DNA from 2 places in the Priestia sp. ST2 genome. Region 2 is predicted to be linked to the other one. Evidence: riboswitches for the same ligand, from Rfam matches in the RefSeq annotation. Region 2 holds a riboswitch; the other holds the start of a gene.
What was found. Region 2 has a riboswitch for glycine ahead of gcvT (glycine cleavage system aminomethyltransferase GcvT). Riboswitches for the same ligand answer to the same signal wherever they lie in the genome.
Positions count from the first base shown of each region.

Region 1 (10,917 bases), on a different contig from region 2:
AGAAAACAGCGGTAATAATTTAGGCGGCGGCACGCCGGTTATTAAGTTTGAGCAGTGGGAAAATGACTATATTGATGCGCGTCTTATTCTAAAAGGCGGCGGCTGTGAAAATAAAAACATTCAGTACAGCCTGCCTTGTGAAGTAGAAGGTTTAGGTAGAGCTGGCCGTGATTTAGACGGCATTCGTAAATGTGTGATGCACTCTGTGTATCAAGCACAAGGTCAAGGCTGTAGTGCCGGCGTCATTGGTGTTGGAATCGGTGGCGACCGTACAACAGGCTATGAATTAGCAAAAGAGCAGCTGTTCCGAAACTTAGATGACGCAAATCCAAATGCTCAGCTGAAAGAATTAGAAGAGTATGTAATGGAAAATGCTAATAAGTTAGGAATCGGCACGATGGGTTTTGGCGGAGAAACGACATTACTTGGCTGTAAAGTCGGCGTAATCAATCGTATTCCTGCTAGCTTCTATGTGTCAGTTGCGTATAATTGCTGGGCTTACCGCCGCTTAGGTATTAAAATCAACGCCGATACAGGAAGTGTTCAAGAGTGGCTGTATCAAGAAGGCGAAGAAGTAGATTTTAATAAAAATGCAGGCGCCGAAGAGAAGCAAAATGCGGATGAAACAAAAGAAGTTGTATTACAAGCACCTATTACAGAAGAGCAAATTCGTGAATTAAAAGTTGGCGACGTGGTGCGCATCAACGGCATGATGTATACAGGACGCGACGCTATCCATAAACATTTAACAGATCACGATGCACCAATTGATTTAAATGGACAAATCATTTATCACTGTGGTCCGGTTATGTTAAAGGACGAAGACGAAAAATGGCACGTAACCGCTGCAGGACCAACAACAAGTATCCGTGAAGAACCTTACCAAGGGGATATTATGAAGAAATTTGGTATCCGCGCGGTTATCGGTAAAGGCGGTATGGGTCCTAAAACGCTTGCTGCTCTTCAAGAGCATGGCGGTGTATACTTAAATGCGATCGGAGGAGCTGCACAGTACTATGCTGATTGTATCAAGAGCGTAGAAGGCGTTGATTTGATGCAGTTTGGTATTCCTGAAGCAATGTGGCATTTAAAAGTAGAAGGCTTTACAGCTGTAGTGACGATGGATTCACATGGAAACAGCTTGCATGCAGATGTAGATAAGTCTTCATTTGAAAAGCTTGAGCAATTTAAAGAACCGGTATTTAAATAAACATACATCAAAAGCGTATGGTAAAAAGTAACGTTCATGAACGAGAAAATTGAGTGGATACTAAGCGTAAAATGACTTCCGAAAGGAGCTTCTTATGCGCCGGTTCACCTTTTTTCTCGTTTTTTTATTCGTGATGTCAATAGGCATAGCATCTGTTGAAGCACAAATGTATCCAAACAATCCGATCAGCTGGGGATTTCAAAAAAGTAAAAATCACAAGCCTGCATCCGCAGGTACAGCTTATGAACAAATTCTTGCTAAGTATGATGCTTTTTACCTCGGAGATACAAATAAAAAAAATATTTACTTAACGTTTGATAATGGTTATGAAAATGGTTATACACCGCAGGTATTAGACGTGCTCAAAAAAAGAAAGGTTCCTGCCACATTCTTTGTAACAGGACACTATTTAAAAGAAGAGCCTAAGCTTATTAAGCGAATGGTAAAAGAAGGGCATATTGTCGGGAATCATTCATGGCATCACCCTGACTTAACTCAAGTGGATGACGCACGTTTTAAAGAGGAATTGCAAAAAGTAAAAGATGAATACAAGAATATTACTGGTCGTGATGAAATGAAATACCTTCGCTCACCTAGAGGGGTATTTAGTGAACGAACGCTAGCTCTTTCAAAGCAAGAGGGCTATACGAATGTATTTTGGTCACTTGCATTCGTTGACTGGAAAGTGAATGAACAAAAAGGCTGGCGCTACTCATACGACAATATGATGGCTCAAATACATCCAGGTGCGATCATGCTTTTGCATACCGTTTCAAAGGATAACGCAGATGCGTTAGATCAAGCGATTGTGGATTTGAAAAAGCAGGGCTATACGTTTAAAAGTATTGATGATTTAATGAACGAACGCAAACAAATGAAGAAAAGTCCTTCTAAAACGAAATAAAGATAAAAACCGATGGGAATGTTTCTCCTGTCGGTTTTTTGCTGTTGAAGTGTTATAATATGCGTTGATGTCTTTTTTAAAGCGATACGGTCTAATAGGTTTTAAGCAGATAAAGACCGTTAATAACTATATAAAGAATTTAAACTAATCGGAGTTGGTCTCATGAATAAACCAAAAACTGAAATGAAAGTTCAAAAAGGACAAACGTTTCCGTTGACGATAAAAAGACTCGGTATTAATGGAGAAGGCGTAGGATATTTTAAGCGCCAAGTCGTCTTCGTGCCGGGAGCATTACCAAATGAAGAAGTGGTTGTAGAAGCAACAAATGTCCAGCATAAGTTTGCGGAAGGGAAAATCAAGCGAATTCGCAAAAAATCTCCTCATCGCGTAGATGCGCCCTGTCCTATTTACGAACAGTGCGGAGGCTGTCAGCTTCAGCACTTATCCTATGAAGGTCAGCTAGAATCGAAGCGTGATATTGTTCTGCAAGCGTTCGAACGTCACAGTTCATTAAAAAAAGTAGAGGAAAAAACACGCCAAACAATTGGCATGGAAAATCCTTGGGGCTATCGTAATAAATCACAATTCCAAGTAGGTGTGGATAAACAAAAAGTCATCGCTGGTTTGTATGGACTGAACTCTCATCGACTGATTGACATTGAAAACTGTCCTATTCAGCATGGAGCCACGAATCACGTGACAAAAGAAATAAAACGAATTTTACAAGATCTTCAAATTCCTATCTACAATGAACGCAAACGCCGTGGTATTGTACGTACCATCGTATCTCGAGTAGGCTTTGAAACGGGTGAAGTGCAAATTGTCTTGATTACGGCTAAAAAAGACATTCCGAAAAAAGAGCTGCTGATTAAAGAAATTCAGCGCCGCCTACCGGAAGTGAAATCACTTGTACAAAACGTAAACGGTCAAAAAACATCGCTTATTTTTGGAGACGAAACGTTTACACTTGCTGGAAAGTCGGTGATTCAAGAAACGTTAGGAGATATCTCGTTCGAACTTTCAGCGCGTGCATTCTTCCAGTTGAATCCTCTTCAAACCGTGAAGCTATACGACGAAGTAAAAAAAGCAGCTGCGCTAACAGGCAGTGAAAAAATTGTAGATGCTTACTGCGGAGTAGGGACAATTGGCTTATGGCTTGCTAAAGATGCCAAAGAAATTCGCGGAATGGATACGATTGAAGAATCGATTGCAGACGCAAGAAAAAATGCCCAAGATCATGGGTTTGAGCATGCTACGTACGTAACGGGTCCAGCTGAGAAATGGATGCCGCAGTGGGTAAAAGAAGGCTGGAAGCCAGACGTTATCGTCGTTGATCCGCCGCGAACAGGCTGTGATGACAAGCTTCTAAAAACGATTTTACAAGTGAAGCCAAAGAAAGTGGTTTACGTTTCTTGTAATCCATCCACATTAGCCAAAGATGTGCAGCAGCTGTCGAAGGCTTATTATGTTGATTACATTCAGCCTGTTGATATGTTCCCTCATACGGCGCACGTGGAGAATGTGGTGAGTTTGACGTTAAAGAAATGAATAGAAAAAGAGTAAAGGGCAGATTTGATTCTGCTCTTTTTTCTTTGAGCTGTACTCTTATTAATGGAGAAAGGTGTTAAAATTCCACATCTGTTCTTTTAGTGTAAAAATATCTTAGTATAGTGAGATGAAATTCTCATAAAGTCTAGTCTTGGAAAGTGTTACATCGCTAAAGAGAGATTACATAAGAGGGTTAATTCCTTTAATATAAACTATAATGACGTCTTTTATACAAATAATAAACGCAAACTCTATCCCAAAACCCAAACCTTTAACCACCTCGATAATACTATAGTAATAAAACTACTAAAACTACTAAAACTACTAAAAAGTATGTACAAAGGAGCAGAGGTCAGATGGACTCAATGTTTTTAAAAGGGCTTACGGGAGAAGTGGTAACGCCAAAAGATCCCATTTATGAGGAGGCTCGTCAGGAATGGAATCGCGCTGTTAATAAATTTCCGCTTGTGATTGTGTACTGTGAAAAAAAGCAGGATGTTGTGAATGCGATCCGCTGGGCGCGCAAGCATCGTGTTGAGATTCGTATTCGATCTGGCGGTCATCATTATGAAGGATATTCTACAGGTGACTGTGTAGTAGTCATTGATATTAGTCGATTAAATAGGTTGAAATTAGATAAAAAACGGAACATTTTAAAGATGGAAGCAGGAGCGAAAAATACGGAAGTGTATGATTTCATCGGTTCGAACGGATATGTGTTTCCAGGAGGAACGTGTCCGACTGTTGGCGTGTCGGGCTTTACGCTCGGAGGAGGCTGGGGACTTTCGAGCAGACTTTACGGGTTAGGATGCGACAGCTTGATAGAGCTAGAATTAGTCAATTATGAAGGAAGGCTCATCAAAGCAAACGAATCGTGTAAAGCTGATCTTTTTTGGGCATGCCGCGGTGCCGGTGGCGGTAACTTTGGCGTTGTAGTAAGCATGACGTTTCAGCTTCCAAAGCCAACGAACAACTCTGTGACGCTCGTTCGATTCTTTTATGTAGGTACTACAAAAGAAAAGCAGACACAAGTGATGAATATATGGCAAAACTGGCTGCCCGAACTGGACAAACGTATGACGCTAGTTGCAAGCTTTTATAATGCAGAAGGAGAAGGGTTAGGCATATTTGCAAACGGATTCTTTTACGGCTCCCCAGAAAGAGCTCGGAAGATTTTGCAGCCTTTTGCAGAAGGAGAAGGGTTTCGAGTAGAGCTGAAATCATTATCTTTTCTTGAAGCGGTAAAAAAAATAGAAGCAACCTATCCTCCGTCTGAAAAATTTAAGTCAACGGGAAGATTTGTGCACAGAAGCTATTCACGTGGTGAGCTTGAAAATCTTACAGATCTCATACAGCGTCCGGCAGAAGGGTCCGTTTATGCCGCGATTTCTCTTTATGCACTAGGAGGAGAAATCCGCAGTGTTGGTAAAAGAGAAACGGCTTTTTTCTACAGAAACGCCAGATATATTATGGGGTTTCAGTCTGTATGGACAGAAGATGCATTTGCAAGAGCAAACAGAGATTGGCTTCGCAAGCGATTTGAATATATTAAAAGTATTACGATAGGCTCCTATGTGAATTTCCCTATCAGTAACCTTAGAAACTACGAGCATGAGTATTTTGGAGAAAACGCAGAGAGATTAGAAAGAGTGAACAAAAAGTACGATCCGTTTAATGTGTTCAGGTTCGCGCAAGGACTCAGGTAGCGTGAGGAAAAGGATACTAAGTTGACGATTGAAAATGTTCGATTACCTTTTTTCGAAGAAGGTAAATAAATGAAAGTAATCTTTCCTGTTGACAAAGTATCCAACTGGTATTAGAATAAACAACTATTCGACAGTCATTCTATTGATTGAAAAATTTAATACGTAGAAAGCTATGATTGCTATGGATCACACTATAGCAGGAGCAGCTTCTGGAGAGATCGCGATAGTTTCGCGACGCCGAAGGGTTCACAATCTCAGGCAAAAGGACAGAAGAGTACCGGATATTTATTTGGCATGTTACTAATTGGTAGCATGTACTTTAATATTTGTTATTCTTATGACCATGAGATTGGAGCGCATCCAATCTCTTTTTTTATTGGACTTTATTTGTAGTCCGCACGATCGCATCAAAGGTTTTATTGTTAGGAGGAGTTAGAGTTGGAACAACGAGAATTAAAGAGGGATTTATCCAATCGTCATGTTCAGCTAATTGCGATTGGGGGAACCATTGGTACGGGCTTGTTTTTAGGTTCTGGTAAAGCAATACAGCTTGCAGGTCCCTCTATCATCTTTGCTTATTTAATTGTTGGTATTGCGCTTTTTTTTGTGATGAGAGCGCTAGGAGAACTACTGCTGTCTAAAGCAGGTTATCAATCGTTAACTGATATTGCTGAAGAGTATCTTGGACCATGGGCGTCATTTGTAACGGGATGGACCTACTGGTTTTGCTGGATTATGACAGCTATGGCTGATGTGATTGCAGTTGGCGTATATGTGAAATATTGGTTCAATATTCCTCAGTGGATTCCGGCACTTATTTGTGTAATCATTTTATTAGGTCTTAACTTATTAACCGTAAAATTATTTGGAGAATTAGAGTTTTGGTTTGCTTTAATAAAGGTTATTACGATTCTTGCATTAATTATTATTGGCGTTATTTTGCTGGTAATGGGATTTAAAACAGATGCGGGATCTGTTACTGTTCAAAACCTTTGGAATCATGGAGGGCTGTTTCCAAATGGGGTTTCAGGTTTCTTACTTTCATTCCAAATGGTTATATTTGCATACGTCGGGGTTGAATTGGTAGGGGTATCGGCAGCAGAAACATCAAACCCCAAAAAAAATATTCCATCGGCCATTAATAAAATTCCGCTGCGAATCTTATTTTTCTATGTTGGAGCGCTTATCGTTCTGTTGTTTATTAACCCGTGGATGGAATTAAATGCAGCAGAAAGCCCATTTGTTAAAACCTTTAGTTTAGTCGGAATTCCGCTTGCTGCTGGAATTATTAATTTTGTTGTACTAACTTCAGCCGCTTCTGCCTGTAATAGCGGAATGTTTTCAACAAGCCGTATCTTATATAATTTAAGTAAAAATGACCAAGGGCCATCTAAGTTTGCAAAACTGAACAAAAACCACGTACCAAGCAACGGATTGTTCGTATCTACGCTAGTCATCTCAGCGGGAGCTCTTTTAAGCAAGCTTATACCAGACCAAGCTTTCGGCATCGTCACGACCATTAGCGCTATTTGTTTTATTTGGGTGTGGAGTATCATTCTCATTTGCCATCTAAGGTATAAAAAGACGCGTCCGCAGCTGCATGCAGCATCAGCATTCAAAGCACCGTTAACACCATTCATAAACTATGTTGTGTTAGCTTTGTTTGCGGTGATTCTTGTTATTATGCTGTTTTCTGACGCGACGCGCCCAGCCTTATTGTTGACGCCCGTTTGGTTTATTCTCTTATTTATTTTTTACTGGACTAGAAGGAAAAAGAAAATAAATCTTTAAAGGCTAGAAAATCAGCAGGGAACAAACATGATTTTTTATAAAAGAATATAGTAAATTTCTGACCTCATCACTCCGTGATGAGGTCTTTTTAGTGGAGAATAAATAATTGATTTCTCCTGCATGAATAAAATGCAGGAAGCAAAGTTTATAGAAGAAAACTAAAAATTTGTTCTAACAGAAAACACAGCGAGAAAGCTCGTAGTTTTCTGATAGGAATGTAGAACAAATTGCTTTTCTTCTGTGTCTAAAGATGGAATTCCGTCATTTATATGGAAAAGTTTTCATTTTGCAGTACAATGGAGGTAGACTTCATTAGATTAAGGTGAACAAACATGAAATGGTTTAAATCTCATACGTTTTGGAAAATCTTCACGATTAATGTGCTTCTTATTTGTACCGTACTGACGCTAATGTTTATTGTTTCAAGAGTGATGCTGCCTAATATTTCTCAAGATCAATATCGGCAGGTAACTGATAAAACCGTCAAGAGAATGAAAGAGCAAATTAACGTCGTCATTAAAGATATTTGGAGCCTAGGCGACGAGGTACAGCAAGATCCTATTTTTTTATCGGATGATGAACAAGAAATAGACAAAGAATTGCAAAAAATAGTTAATATTTCACCGTATATCGATAGCGGAACCATTTTTAATGTAAAAGGGTATGTTGAGCATTATTACCCGAATGATTTAAAGAATATGAAACATGTGAACTTAAGTAAAAGAAAATATTTTCAAGAAGCGCTGCGAACCAAAAAAATATATTTAAGCGATGTTGTTTCAGCAGATACAAAGCACTACATTGTGGTGATGGCGATTCCTATTTTGGATGGGCAGCAAAATGTAAAAAAGGTCGTAAATTTAGCGCTGCGAATTGAAGAAAATAAAAGTTTTCAATCCATCTTTCAAACGTTCGATATAGGAGAGAACGGCTATACATTTATTGTAGACCGCAATGGTAGAATTATTTCCCACCCAGAGAAACAGAGAATCGGTGAAAATGCTAAGAAAAACGAAATCGTTCAGAAAACGATGAATCATAAATCAGGATATCAGCGCGTGGTGAACACCGAAGGTAAGTATTTCTTTGCGTCTTTCGAATATATTCCTGTTTTAGATTGGGGAATTGTCGCTGAATTACCCGTTGAAGAAATTTACAGGCCTTATGAAATGTTTGAAAAAACGCTTTGGATCGTTTCAGGCGTTACGATTTTACTGCTTTCTTTTTTTACTGCGTTATATGCAAGGCAAATTGTGAATCCAATTCATAAACTATATGAATTGGCGGGACAAGTAGCGCGCGGGAATTTTAATCAAAAAATTCCGGAACGAGAAATTGAGCGGGGCGAAATCGGTATTTTATCTAAACAGTTTAATGAAATGATTAGCTATATACGCCATTCTAAAGCGAATTTACAGCAAAAAGAAAATCAGCTGCAGGAACAAAAAACGTTTTTAAGACAAGTTATTGACATTAATCCAAGCTATATTTATGCTATCAATCAAAAAAGGGAATTCATTCTCGTTAATGAATCTTTTGCAATGCTCTTAGGTGAAAAATCTGATGACTTAATTGGACAATCAATTGATAAATATCAGTTCAACCTTCAATCAGATCTTTTATATAAAGGGGCGTTTTCAAACTGTACCCAAAAAGGAATGGTATTAGAAGAACAGTTTAAAGATTCGAAAGGAAACCGGCGCTGGGTCGAAACAGCAAAACTTCCTATCATGAATGAAAAACAGGAAGTGATTCAAATGCTGTGTGTATCGACGGATATTACGGAGCGTAAAAAGGCAGAAGAGAAGCTTAGAACTTCTGAGAAGCTAGCCGTGGTAGGAGAACTTGCAGCTGGAGTGGCTCATGAAATCAAAAATCCTTTAACTTCTTTAAAAGGTTTTGTTCACTTATTAAAAGAACAACATCCTAAAGATGCTTTGTATATAGATATCATGGAAACTGAATTAGAACGAATGAATGGAATCGTAGAAGAATTTTTGATGTTAGGAAAACCTCAGGTAATGAAGGTTGAATCTTTGAATATGCAAGCGCTTGTTCAAGAAGTGTGCTCACTTCTTGAACCTGAAGCAGTAGAAAAGGAAGTAGCTTTCATATTTGAAAGAGACGACCAGTTACCAAAGGTGTATGGAGATAAAAATCAGTTAAAACAAGTATTCATTAATATTATTAAAAATTCTATCGAAGCAATGCCTGAAGGAGGAGCTATTCATATTACGATTAAAGTAAAAGAAAACCACCTTTGGCTGCAGCTTGCTGATGAAGGACAAGGTATTCCTCCTGAACGGTTAGCGAAGATAGGTGAGCCTTTTTATAGTACAAAAGAAAAAGGTACAGGTTTAGGACTGATGGTCAGCTATCGGATTATTAAAGCTCATCACGCTCAGATGACGTTTTCTAGTCAGTTAGATAAAGGAACAAGTGTGGATATATTGTTTCCAATCATAAAAAAGTAGGGGAAGTTTCCCCTACTTTTTATTATTATACTTATAATATATCGAAAGCCTTGATGGTACTAAAATCAATGAAAGTACTAAAGAAGATATCCACAGGTTAACAAGAAGTTAACTGCTGAATTATATCGGATATTCACAACTTTATCCACACTATTCACATTTTTTCAGAAAATTTACATAAAAATTACCCACTGTTATTTCAAGTTATGAAAGCGGTAATATGCATATTCAGTAAAGTTATACACATTATCCACATAATTGTGGGTAAACTTTGTGGATATAGTAGAGTTGTAAAAAAACTTCAATAACATCTATAAAATCTTCGTATTATTATGTCTACATAATATAAAAACGTCCTTCCGATACAAACTGTACAGAAAGGACGTTGAGATGATCAAGCGTTGGATAGAGATGTTTTGCCTCACTTATTTTTTCGTGTAGCCGCCTGCACGGTCTGCTTTTTTAAACTCGCGGCCGTAATAGATTTCTTGAGCGCTACTTAACGTATTTTTTGCGTTTTCTTTTCGTTTTTTTTCAGACATAAAAAAACCTCCAATTAACGTTTTTCGATCATGCTACTTATTTTTTCCAGAATCTCTCGTTTTTAATCATAAAAAAAAGCTCTCCGTTACACGGAGAGACTCTTACGCTTCTTTAAGCTGGTGATCTTCTTGAACGTCTTGTTCGTGACGCAAGTAGTATAATGTATACAAGTCTTTTGGAATTTCGTATAAATCATATACGTCTTCATGTTGATTAATTTCATCGTATAAAGCTTTGTGTGTTTCATTCGCAAGTACTGCATAAGGCAGTTTTTCTGCAGCCTTAATAGACCTAATATTAATTTTGCGAATTCGCATAAAAATTCGTTCTATATTTAACTCAAAGAACAGTTCATTAAAGAACGCTTCTTTTGCAATTTGATTATATCCTTTTCCATGAAACGGTTTGCCAAGCCAAGTGCCTAAAAAGCCAGCTTGGTCCTGTACATCAAATAAATTAATGGTGCCGATAGGGTTACCCCATTCGTCTAAAATCGTGCGAGAAATAATTTCTCCATGATCTTCTGCTTCCATCGTTTGTTTAGTCACAAATAAAAATTCTTCATAGGAATGGGCTTTATGACGAACAAAAGGGAAGACATCAGGATGTACCATGAGTTCGTATAGAGATTGACAGTCATTTAGGTCACGTTTTTTTAACATAACTTTTCCCTCCTGATCGAGGGTATATACAGACTCCAATCAAGTCCCCACCCTCGAAATTTTTTAATAATTAAAAAAA
Region 1 is NZ_JBVVNT010000008.1:125,784-136,700, forward strand. It holds gene AC0KUU_RS26145 (fumarate hydratase) at 1-1,210, shown strand, start outside; gene pdaA (delta-lactam-biosynthetic de-N-acetylase) at 1,305-2,114, shown strand; gene rlmD (23S rRNA (uracil(1939)-C(5))-methyltransferase RlmD) at 2,277-3,662, shown strand; gene AC0KUU_RS26160 (FAD-binding oxidoreductase) at 4,019-5,368, shown strand; glycine riboswitch at 5,568-5,648, shown strand; gene AC0KUU_RS26165 (amino acid permease) at 5,807-7,159, shown strand; gene AC0KUU_RS26170 (PAS domain-containing sensor histidine kinase) at 7,492-9,633, shown strand; gene AC0KUU_RS26175 (YfhE family protein) at 10,059-10,175, opposite strand; gene AC0KUU_RS26180 (GNAT family N-acetyltransferase) at 10,278-10,838, opposite strand.
Region 1: another riboswitch for glycine. It lies ahead of AC0KUU_RS26165 (amino acid permease); the one in region 2 lies ahead of gcvT (glycine cleavage system aminomethyltransferase GcvT).

Region 2 (10,917 bases):
TCAAATGTGGTAGTTTTTTCATTTCCGGGAAGAAATCCGCTAGATTCAAGGCAAAATCGCTTTACTTCTAATTTCATTCACTTATATAATAAGAGTATGGATTTTGTCGAAGAAAGGAAGAATCAGCATGTCAGCAATTACAGCAGTACTCATTTTACTTGGAGTAATCATCATATACTCTGTCGTTATGTTCTTTGTCCAACGTCGCATTATGAAAACGTTAACTGAAGAAGAATTCCGCAGCGGCTACCGCAAGGCACAGCTAGTTGATATTCGTGAACCGAATGAATTCGAAAACGGACATATTTTAGGCGCACGAAATATTCCTCTTTCACAGTTCCGTATGCGCATTAAAGAATTTCGTCCAGATCAGCCTGTCTACATCTATTGTCAAAGCGGAATGCGCACAGGACGCGCAGCACAAATGCTTCGTCGCCACGGTGTTCAAGAAATCTATGATTTAAAAGGCGGCTTCAAAATGTGGAACGGTAAAGTGAAAAAGAAAAAATAATGGTATGTATATAGAAAAACCTCGCCTTTGGGCGAGGTTTTTTGTTAGACGTTTTGAACAGCCTGTTCTTTCTGATAGCGAAGAACTGGCTTTCTCGCTGCCAGCGTTTCATCAAGGCGCTTCACAACCGTTGTATGCGGAGCTTCCTGTACGACTTCAGGCGTTTCTTCTGCTTCTTTTGCAATTTGAATCATCGCATCGATAAACGCATCTAGCGTTTCTTTCGACTCCGTTTCCGTTGGTTCGATCATCATGCACTCTTCTACGATAAGCGGGAAGTAGATAGTCGGCGGATGATAGCCAAAATCAAGCAGTCGTTTCGCAATATCCAATGTGCGCACGCCAAGCTTTTTCTGACGTTTTCCAGATAAAACAAATTCGTGCTTACAGTGACGGTCAAACGGAAGCTCATAGTGTTCTGCTAAACGACGCATCATATAGTTGGCATTTAGCACAGCGTTTTCCGTCACCGCTTTTAAGCCGTCTGGACCCATTGAACGAATATACGTATAAGCGCGAACGTTGATACCGAAGTTGCCGTAAAACGGCTTTACACGTCCAATTGACTGAGGACGGTTATAGTCAAAGTGATAGCCTTCTTCTGTTTTCACAAGCACTGGTTTAGGCAAATACGGAATTAACTCTGCTTTTACCCCTACCGGACCAGAGCCAGGACCGCCTCCTCCATGAGGGCCTGTAAACGTTTTATGAAGGTTTAAATGAACAACGTCAAACCCCATATCTCCAGGACGGGCTTTACTTAATACTGCGTTTAAATTTGCACCATCATAATAAAGCTTTCCACCTGCTGCGTGAACAATTTCAGCCATTTCTAAAATATCTTCTTCAAATAATCCCAGCGTATTTGGGTTTGTTAACATTAAAGCGGCTGTATCTTCTCCTACTACGCGGCGTAAATCCTCTAAGTCCACTAAACCATGTTCGTTTGATTTTACCGTCACCGTTTCAAATCCCGCAACTGTTGCCGAAGCCGGGTTCGTTCCGTGAGCTGAGTCTGGAACAATGACTTTTGTTCGCTGCGTCTCACCATTTGCTTCATGATAGGCACGAATCATCATAAGCCCGGTCCACTCGCCGTGAGCACCTGCTGCTGGCTGAAGTGTTACTTCATCCATTCCTGTAATTTCTGTTAAATGCTCTTGTAAATCATATAAAAGTTCGAGAGCACCTTGAACCGTTTGCTCATCTTGAAGCGGATGAATATGCGCAAACCCAGCAATGCGTGCTGCTTGTTCATTCACTTTGGGATTATATTTCATCGTACATGAACCAAGCGGATAAAACCCTGAGTCTACCCCGTGATTTCGTTTTGAAAGCGCGGTGTAATGACGCATAATATCGAGTTCTGATACTTCAGGAAGCTCAGGAGCTTTGGTACGCACATACGCTTTCCCAAGCAGTTCTTCAGCATTTACTTGCGGCACATCTAACTCTGGCAATGAATAGCCGATTCGTCCTTCTTTACTGCTTTCAAAAATAAGTGATTGATTTTGATTAAGCATGAAGATCCCCCAATTCATTTACAAGTTGGTCAATTTCCTCTTTTGTACGGAGCTCTGTAAAAGCAAGCAGCATGTGATTTTCAAGCGCTTGGTTATCACGGCTAAGATCATAACCGCCAATTATTTTTGATGCTAATAAATGATTGTTTGCTTCTGTTACCGAAACCGGAAGCTTCACGACTAATTCGTTAAAAAACGGTCCTTCAAATGCTACATTTACCCCTTTTGCCTTTAACGCTTCATATGCATAATGCGTTTTTGATAAGTTTTGCAGCGCCATTTCTTTTACACCTTGCTTGCCTAAAGCTGTCATGGCAACTGATGCTGCTAAAGCATTTAACGCTTGATTTGAACAAATGTTAGACGTCGCTTTATCGCGGCGTATATGCTGTTCACGCGCTTGAAGGGTTAAAACAAACCCTCGCTTACCGTTTTCATCGACCGTTTGCCCTACTAATCGTCCTGGGATTTTTCGCATAAGCTTAGACGTAGTTGCAAAGTATCCGCAGTGCGGGCCTCCAAATTGACTTGGAATACCAAATGGCTGTGCATCTCCAATGACAATATCAGCTCCGAATTCTCCAGGAGGCGTAAGTAAACCTAATGATAAAGGATTGCTTGAAACCACAAACATGCATTTTTCTTGATGGGTAATTTCTTCAATTTCTTTTAACGGCTCGATTTGTCCGTAGAAATTTGGATACTGGACAATAACAGCTGCCACGTCACTCCCCATCTCTTTTTCTAATGCAATCATATCTGTTACGCCGTCTGCTGAAGGGATTTCTACCACTTCAATGTATTGACCCTTCGCATACGTTTTTAACACATCTTTTGACTCAGGGTGAACAGCCGCAGAGACAAGTACTTTTTTCTTTTTTGTTTGACCCGCACTGAGCATAGCGGCTTCTGCTAAAGCAGTTCCTCCGTCATACATAGAAGAATTAGCCACGTCCATCCCCGTTAACTCACAAATCATTGTTTGAAATTCAAAGATGGCCTGAAGTTCTCCTTGAGAAATTTCCGGTTGATACGGAGTATAGGCCGTATAAAATTCCGAACGAGAAATAACATGATCAACAATAACCGGCATGTAATGATCGTAAACTCCTGCTCCTAAAAAAGAAGCATAGTCTTTTAAATGAGCATTTTTAGCAGCCATACTATTTAATTCTTTTAACAGCTGAGGCTCTGAAGCCGCTTTTTTAATATTGTATTCTCCTTGAAAACGAACGCGCTGCGGAATATCTGAAAATAAATCATCAACAGATGAAACACCAATTGCTGCTAACATTTGCTGCTGATCTTGTTCTGTCATTGGTAAATAGCGATGTAACATGTTAAATTCCTCCCCAAAGCTTACTTTGAACGTTTATAAAAAGGTGTTGAAACCACTTTTGCTTTTAAGCGCTTTTTCCGAACCTGCACTTCCACTTCTTGACCAAGCTCTGTATACTCTGCTGACAATAGTGCTAGACCGATGTTTTTCTTTAATGTCGGTGACTGTGTACCTGTTGTCACAAATCCAATTTGTTCTTCATCTGCAAGTACTTCGTAACCGTGTCTTGGTATACCTTTATCAATCATTTCAATTCCTACCAGCTTACGAGGTGCCCCGCTTTCACGCTGTTCTTTTAACACTTCTTTTCCAATAAAGCTGTCTTTGTTCGTCTTTACTGCAAATCCAATTCGAGCTTCAATGGGCGTAATATCTTTTGAAAGCTCTTGGCCATATAAAGCCAAAGTAGCTTCAAAACGAAGCGTATCGCGAGCACCTAATCCGCAAGGCAGCACACCTTCATCACTGCCTGCTTCTAAAATAGCTGTCCACAAGTGAGCTGCGTCAGCTGAAGAACAATAAATTTCAAAGCCATCTTCCCCGGTGTACCCAGTACGTGAAACGAGAGCTTTTACATTCGCTACTTCTACATCATCAGCAAATGTAAATGGCTTTAACAAAGCTAAATTTTCGTTCGTTAACGTTTGTAAAACTTTTTCTGCTACAGGACCTTGCAAAGCTAGCTGCGCAGTTTCATCAGACTGATTAACGAGCGTTACATCTCCTTGTTTGTGAGACACCAGCCACTCATAGTCTTTTTGAATATTAGCAGCGTTTACGACTAGCAAATACTCTTGATCTGCTTTTTTATAAATCAGCAAATCATCTACCGTGCCTCCGTCTTCATAACACATAGCCGTATACTGCGCTTTTCCATCTACGAGGGTAGAAACGTCATTTGTCATCGTGTGCTGAAGAAAAGCTAAGCTATCAGCTCCTGTTACAAGAATTTCTCCCATATGAGAGACATCAAAAAGGCCTGCCTTTGTACGTACAGCTTCATGCTCTTCTTTAATAGAAGAAAATTGAACGGGAAGAGCCCATCCTCCAAAATCAATTGTTTTGGCACCATATTTTTGATAGGTATCATAAAGCGGCGTTTTGTGTAATTCTGTTGTCATATTTATGTCCTCCTCTTTTTCACGTGAAACTTTTCATAACGGGGAGTTTTCAAATAGTGTGGGGATCACTATTTATCCAAACAAAAAAGGACAGAAAACCCCCTACTGTATTTAGTAGGAAGTCTCTGTCCTTTTCACCTGAAAGTTTACCTATAAATGAATAGGTTTGCCTCGTGGGTGGTCTATAAACGCATAGACGCTCTCCAGAGCTGCGTCAAACAAGAGTCTTTTTGCCTGAGAGATTCACAATTTTATTGCTTGCTCCTTCGGCGCTACATTCAAGTAGTCTCTCCCCGTGTCGTCATTCGCTTCTATAAAGTTGGTAAAGTTGGGCATACTACTGAAAGATGTATCTATCTTTATTCACACAATCATTTGTAAAGTGCTAATCTATTTTCTTTTTCAAATTTTCTAAATATATTTTTATCCTACCTGATTCTTATCATTTGTTCAATAAAAATTTTTCACAAAGGAGCATTTTTATCATGAAAGTGAAATTAAACATCGATGAAACATGGGAAGCAGCCTTCTCAACTAAATTGGAGCAAGACGGCCCTTGGTCTGCATGGGATTTGTATAAACTTGCCTATGAAATAGAAGACCAAACGCTTATCTCAGAATTTGAAGGACTACAAAGCCCAAAACATCTAGCCGATTTAACGCCGCTTCCTCATCAGCTCGAAGTAGCCAAACAAGTAGTTGAAACAATGAATGGGAAAGCCATTTTAGCAGATGAAGTAGGACTGGGCAAAACGATTGAAGCAGGGTTAATTTTGAAGGAATATATGATTCGCGGACTTGTTAAAAAAGTTCTCATTTTAGTTCCAGCTTCGCTTGTTTCACAGTGGGCTATGGAATTGAACCAAAAATTTTATATTCCCGCAGTCCCTCAAAGAAAATCATACGTGTGGGATCAGTGTGACATCGTTGTGTCTTCAATTGATACAGCAAAACGTTCTCCTCATCGAGAAATTGTGCTAGAACAAGACTACGACCTCATCATCATTGATGAAGCTCATAAACTTAAAAACAACAAAACAAAAAACTATGAATTTGTGCAAAGTCTAAAAAAGAAATTTTGTCTGTTGCTAACCGCAACACCGATTCAAAATCGAATTGAAGAAATTTTTAACTTAGTCTCTCTTTTAAAGCCTGGTCATCTCGGCAATAAAGACTATTTCGAAGAATTATTTTCCGCTAAAAAACGCTCTTTGCAAAACGATGAACACTTAAAAGAGCTTGTTAACAAAGTTATGATTCGAAATCGCCGCCACGATACGGGTATCGAATGGACAAAGCGAATTGTTCAAACCATTCCTGTTGAATTCTCGCCGAAAGAACGGGAGCTATACGATGCGATTACATCTTTTAAAGGAAACGGACTCCACCCTTCAAGCGCTTTTTCAATTTTAACCCTGCAGCGAGAGGCCTGCAGCAGCCGTGAAGCGGTGTATATGACATTAAAAAACATGCTGGAACGTCAGGAAGATCCAAACAGCGCATTAACGGAACATATGATTACTCCGTTAATGGAACTACTTCAGCAAGTTCCGCAAAATGCAAAAGCAGAAAAAGTGCTAGAACTCGTTCAGAAAATTGATGATAAAGTCATTATTTTTACTGAGTACAGAGCAACTCAACTGTATTTACAGTGGTATTTAAAACAGCATGGAATTACCTCTGTACCTTTTAGAGGCGGATTTAAGCGAGGTAAAAAAGACTGGATGAAGCAGCTTTTTGAAAGCCACGCGCAAGTATTTATTGCCACTGAAGCAGGCGGAGAAGGAATCAATCTTCAGTTTTGTCATCATATCATTAACTATGATCTGCCGTGGAATCCAATGCGTCTAGAACAGCGAATTGGAAGGGTCCATCGTTTAGGTCAAAAACATGATGTTCACATTTACAATTTAGCCATTCAACATACGGTCGAAGAACATATTTTAAAATTGTTATACGAAAAAATAAACCTTTTTGAACGAGTTGTTGGAGAGCTAGATGATATTTTAACAAAGCTTGATTTAAAAAATATCGAAGAGCATATTCAGGATATTTTATTTCATTCACGGAGTGAAGGAGAAATAAAAATCAAAATGGAGAACTTGACGTCTATTATTCAATACGAAGACAGCGAGGAGGATCAGCATGCAGCAAACTGATATTCATCAATTTTTAAAGCGTTATTTTCTAGCTAATAATTGTTCTATTGTCACAGAAACATCTTCTTACCTGACGGTTCAATTAACGATTGAACTCGATAAAGAATTGATGAATCGTCCATTTTATTGGCACTATATTGAAAAGACGGGAGGAGAAGCAACTCCTGCTTCGCTCACTTTCATTACAGACCCAGCATTTGAAGACGATTCCGTTCAAGGAGAACGAATTCATTTCGGTTCACCTAGGCTGCACCAAATTTTCGCTTCTACTCAAAAACTAGGCGGGTTTATTCACTTGTATGAACAAGTTGCATCAGCTCAGCCAACAAATCAGCCTTTACACCCTTGGCTTGCATTAAATATTAAAGTCTCATACAAATGCGATCGTAAAAAAGATGAGCTCTTGTCGCTTGGCATTAATTTAATCAATGGACAGATTATTGAATCATTTCATGAATTAATCATTAATCAAAATTTGTCATCTAAAATCTCAGACTATTGCTTTACTCTCTCACCTTTTATTAAACCTAAAAGTGCCATCGCACGACTCACATCATATGTGACTGACTATGTTAAAGCTCAGCCAACTGAATGGGCTGAAAAAGCGCAGGAGAGATGGTATGAAGACTTAGCGCTTCTTGATCATTTTTACGAAACAGCAGAAGAGCTACCAGAAATATATATGACCGAAAAAACAGCGCTTCAAGAACTGTACGAGCCGACTATCTTGTTTAAGTTTATAAACGGTGGCTTATTTTACATATCGCCTGAAACGATGTCTCGTCAATTTAACAAAACACAAGCCGGTTAAAAAAAAGATGAGCATATGATATGCTCATCTTTCTTTTTTCTTTCGATACCACAGCATAAACGACAGCGGAATCATTCCAAACCATCTGTTTGCAAAAGGTGCTCGCTCTTCTTTTTTTTGAATTTTTTTCGTTTTCCTCTCTTCTTTTGGCTGATCCATATATTGTACAAATTGCTGAGTCATATATTTTACATAATCATTCGTTTTCATATAATCAACTCCTCAGCACTATTATATCCGGAGAGAAAGAGACTTAATCCGTCCACTTCACAATGTGCTGATCCTTTTTTTGAATATATGCCGTTTCCGTCAATGCTCTTCCTTGCAATGTTTGACATTTTATTTTTAGGATAATCATCTGTTCATCTTCACTTACTACTTCGTATGAAACCGTACCAGTTTCTAATACTAAAGATGCAAATGGAGATTTATTATGTTCTTTTATTTCTTTTTTTACATGTACAACCGCGTTTTCTAAAAGATGCTGCAGGCGATTTTTCTGCTCTACTTCTTGATAAAATGAACTTTTCGTCACAAAATAAGTGGTTTGCTGAGCTACCAACAGAAGAAAAAGCGCACAAAATGCCAAAACAACGGGGAGAATAAATCCTTGCTCATTATGTTTCATGAGCAAGCATCAAAAACGTCGTAATGGTTTCTTCTCTAACTTTGTTCACACGGTCTGTTGAACGAATTAACAGCCTTTCTTTTTGCTGTTCATACATAATATTCTTAATGTGCTGCAGCACAACTTCATGACCGCTTTCATCCACTCGTCTTCTTATCTTGTCTTCATAGCGTTCATAAGTGATGATCTGATTATTTTCCATTTTCAACGTAAGCGTAGTCGCATGAATTCCTACTTCTTTTGCTTCTCGATATTCCATAGCAAGTTGATTCACAAAGATTTCCCATTCCATTTCATTCATACTAAAGTCCGGATTATATGTTTGCTTCGCTAGCGGAATGATAATGGGGAAAAATGAAACAATGATCAAAAAAAGAGTAAAACTGACTAACATCTCTACAAGCGTAAAACCTTTTTCCCTTTTCACTTCAACATCACATCACACTTCTTTTTCATTTTCTCAGCGGAATCTGTCCATTCTACACAAAGCTTTTGAGCACTTTCTCCGTCCCACTTCAGATAAAACGCAACGTTTTCTTTTACGATTTTTTCTCGCCGTTTATATCCTGCTTCATATTTATATTTCAATAGCTCTTCGTGCAAGATAGCATCGGCTTGATACGAAACATATTGCTTCTTTTCTGCTTCCTTCATCTGAACATACAAAGGAATAATTGTACCGGTTAGGAGTAAAAGCATACTAAATGAAACAAGCATTTCTAACAAAGTGTAGCCCTGCTGACCCTTACATCTTGTCCACATAAAAACGCCCTCTGCCTATTTGAAAAATAACTTTATATTTAAATTTTTGATTGCTGATAAAAATGGTCTTCGCTTGAGAAATATTGCCGTTTTTGTTGTATTGTATCGTGGAATTTCCGCTTCCAAACGTGATATGAATGGTGGAGTCATAGGCGCGCTTATAAAGAACGGTACGAGAATCAGAAACAATATATTCTGTTCCCTTCGATGCGAAGTTAATTTTAATTGGAGATTCTCTGTTCATGGCTGTCTGCTGCACATAAAACGTGTCGCTTTGCAGCTGTCGCAAAAATAATGTGATTTTGTAATATTCCACAAGCGGACGAATGGCTACAATAATGGAAAACATCATCACTTGCACAATAAATAAAACCATCAGCATCTCAATGAGGGTAAATCCTTTTTGCTTAAGAAGAACCACTAGCTGTAACCTTTCCGGTACCGTCAATTTGAATGGTTTGACCATTTGGACACACGGTGCCTTCTTTTAAGTAGCCTCCTGCTTCAAGCTCTTCTAGACTTGGTTTTTCGCCATTTTCAAGTTCGTATACTTGTACCTCAGCCTCTACGGTTTTGACAAGAGCTGAGCAGCCTTTGTTGTTAATAACCGTATTATGCTTTAATACATTTGGAATCATAATGAGCAAAAGCACGGTAATAACGAGCATAACAATGAGCATTTCAATAAGGGTAAATCCTTTATCACCTTTTAGAATCATATTCTTTCCCCTTTCTACAAGCTCGACATCACTTCTAACATCGGAAGCATAACGGACATATACATAAGCAGAATGACAATTCCGATGAATAAGAATGTAAGCGGCTGTACATATTTTAAAATACGAAAAATAAACTGTTCCATTCTTTCCATCATAAATAGACTGTAATCATACAGTTCTTGAGAAAGCTCACCGTTCTGCTGGCCATGCACAATAACGTGTGCCAAGTCTTTTTCATAATGAGATTTACCTGAAACGATATGATCTAATCGCATTCCTGAGGAAAGTTGATCTGTAAAAGCAAAAGCTTCCACTTGAAAAAACGGATGATGCTCTTGCTTTTGAAAAAGAGCAAAGCATTCATAAATAGATAAACCACCATTTAGTAAATTGCTCATATGAACAGAAAAAAAGTACGAGTTAAATAGCCGTGTGAACGTTCGGATAACGGGAACTCTCATAAAGAGCTGCATTTGAACTACTGGAGGCAATTTTTTAATGTACATCACATAAAACAAATACAGGATGATTGGCATACTGATGACTGCAGGCAATACAAAAGGAAAGAACGACATCGCCTGCATAAATAAGAGGATAAACGAAGACTGCTTGTTTCCAAAGGATAAGTACAGAGCTTCAAACTGTGGAAGTAAAACCGTACTTAAAACAAATAAAATGGAAAGAATAAACAGCAGTAGCAATACGGGATATTGAACAAGCTTTTGAAATTTTTTACGATGCCTTACTTTTTCTTCAATCATTGAGCTGCTTTCTTTTAAAGCAAATTGAAGGTTTCCATGCTGTTCCGCAAAATATAAATAGCTTAAAATATCACGGTGAAACTGAAGTTTAACAAAAGCATCGTGCAAAGATTCTCCTCGTTTTAACTGCTCAAGACATTTTTCAATATCCGTTTTTTCTTTGTTAGATACTTGAAACGTCAAAAACGAAAGAGCTTGAGAAAGAGTATAGCCTTTTTCCAAGAGCTTAGAGACCTGCTTAAGAATTTTCGCTTGCTGAGCAAGAGACCACCTTTTTTGTCTATTTGTCTTTATCCCCATCCGTCTAGCGAATGCGGATATAAATAGCCTAGCGCGATTCCTTTTAGAATAACATCTCGGAGCGTCTTATAATCATAATCCGCATTTTCTCCTTTCACTTCTCTCATCACTGCGCTAAGCTCCTTGCCATAAAGCAATTCGTATATGCTGGACTGACGATGCTTCCTCATTTTTTTACAAGCGGGGTGGCATTTTCCGGAACACAGCGGACAGCGAATTTCTACAAGGCGCTGTGCAGCTACTGCTACAAGAGTCTGTTCCATTTCTTGAAAGCTAACGCCAA
Region 2 is NZ_JBVVNT010000001.1:400,080-410,996, reverse strand. It holds gene AC0KUU_RS02100 (rhodanese-like domain-containing protein) at 128-511, shown strand; gene gcvPB (aminomethyl-transferring glycine dehydrogenase subunit GcvPB) at 556-2,034, opposite strand; gene gcvPA (aminomethyl-transferring glycine dehydrogenase subunit GcvPA) at 2,027-3,373, opposite strand; gene gcvT (glycine cleavage system aminomethyltransferase GcvT) at 3,394-4,494, opposite strand; glycine riboswitch at 4,707-4,799, opposite strand; gene AC0KUU_RS02080 (DEAD/DEAH box helicase) at 4,980-6,653, shown strand; gene AC0KUU_RS02075 (YqhG family protein) at 6,640-7,464, shown strand; gene AC0KUU_RS02070 (YqzE family protein) at 7,489-7,674, opposite strand; gene comGG (competence type IV pilus minor pilin ComGG) at 7,718-8,092, opposite strand; gene comGF (competence type IV pilus minor pilin ComGF) at 8,082-8,519, opposite strand; gene AC0KUU_RS02055 (type II secretion system protein) at 8,516-8,854, opposite strand; gene comGD (competence type IV pilus minor pilin ComGD) at 8,838-9,320, opposite strand; gene comGC (competence type IV pilus major pilin ComGC) at 9,262-9,573, opposite strand; gene comGB (competence type IV pilus assembly protein ComGB) at 9,588-10,634, opposite strand; gene comGA (competence type IV pilus ATPase ComGA) at 10,625-10,917, opposite strand, start outside.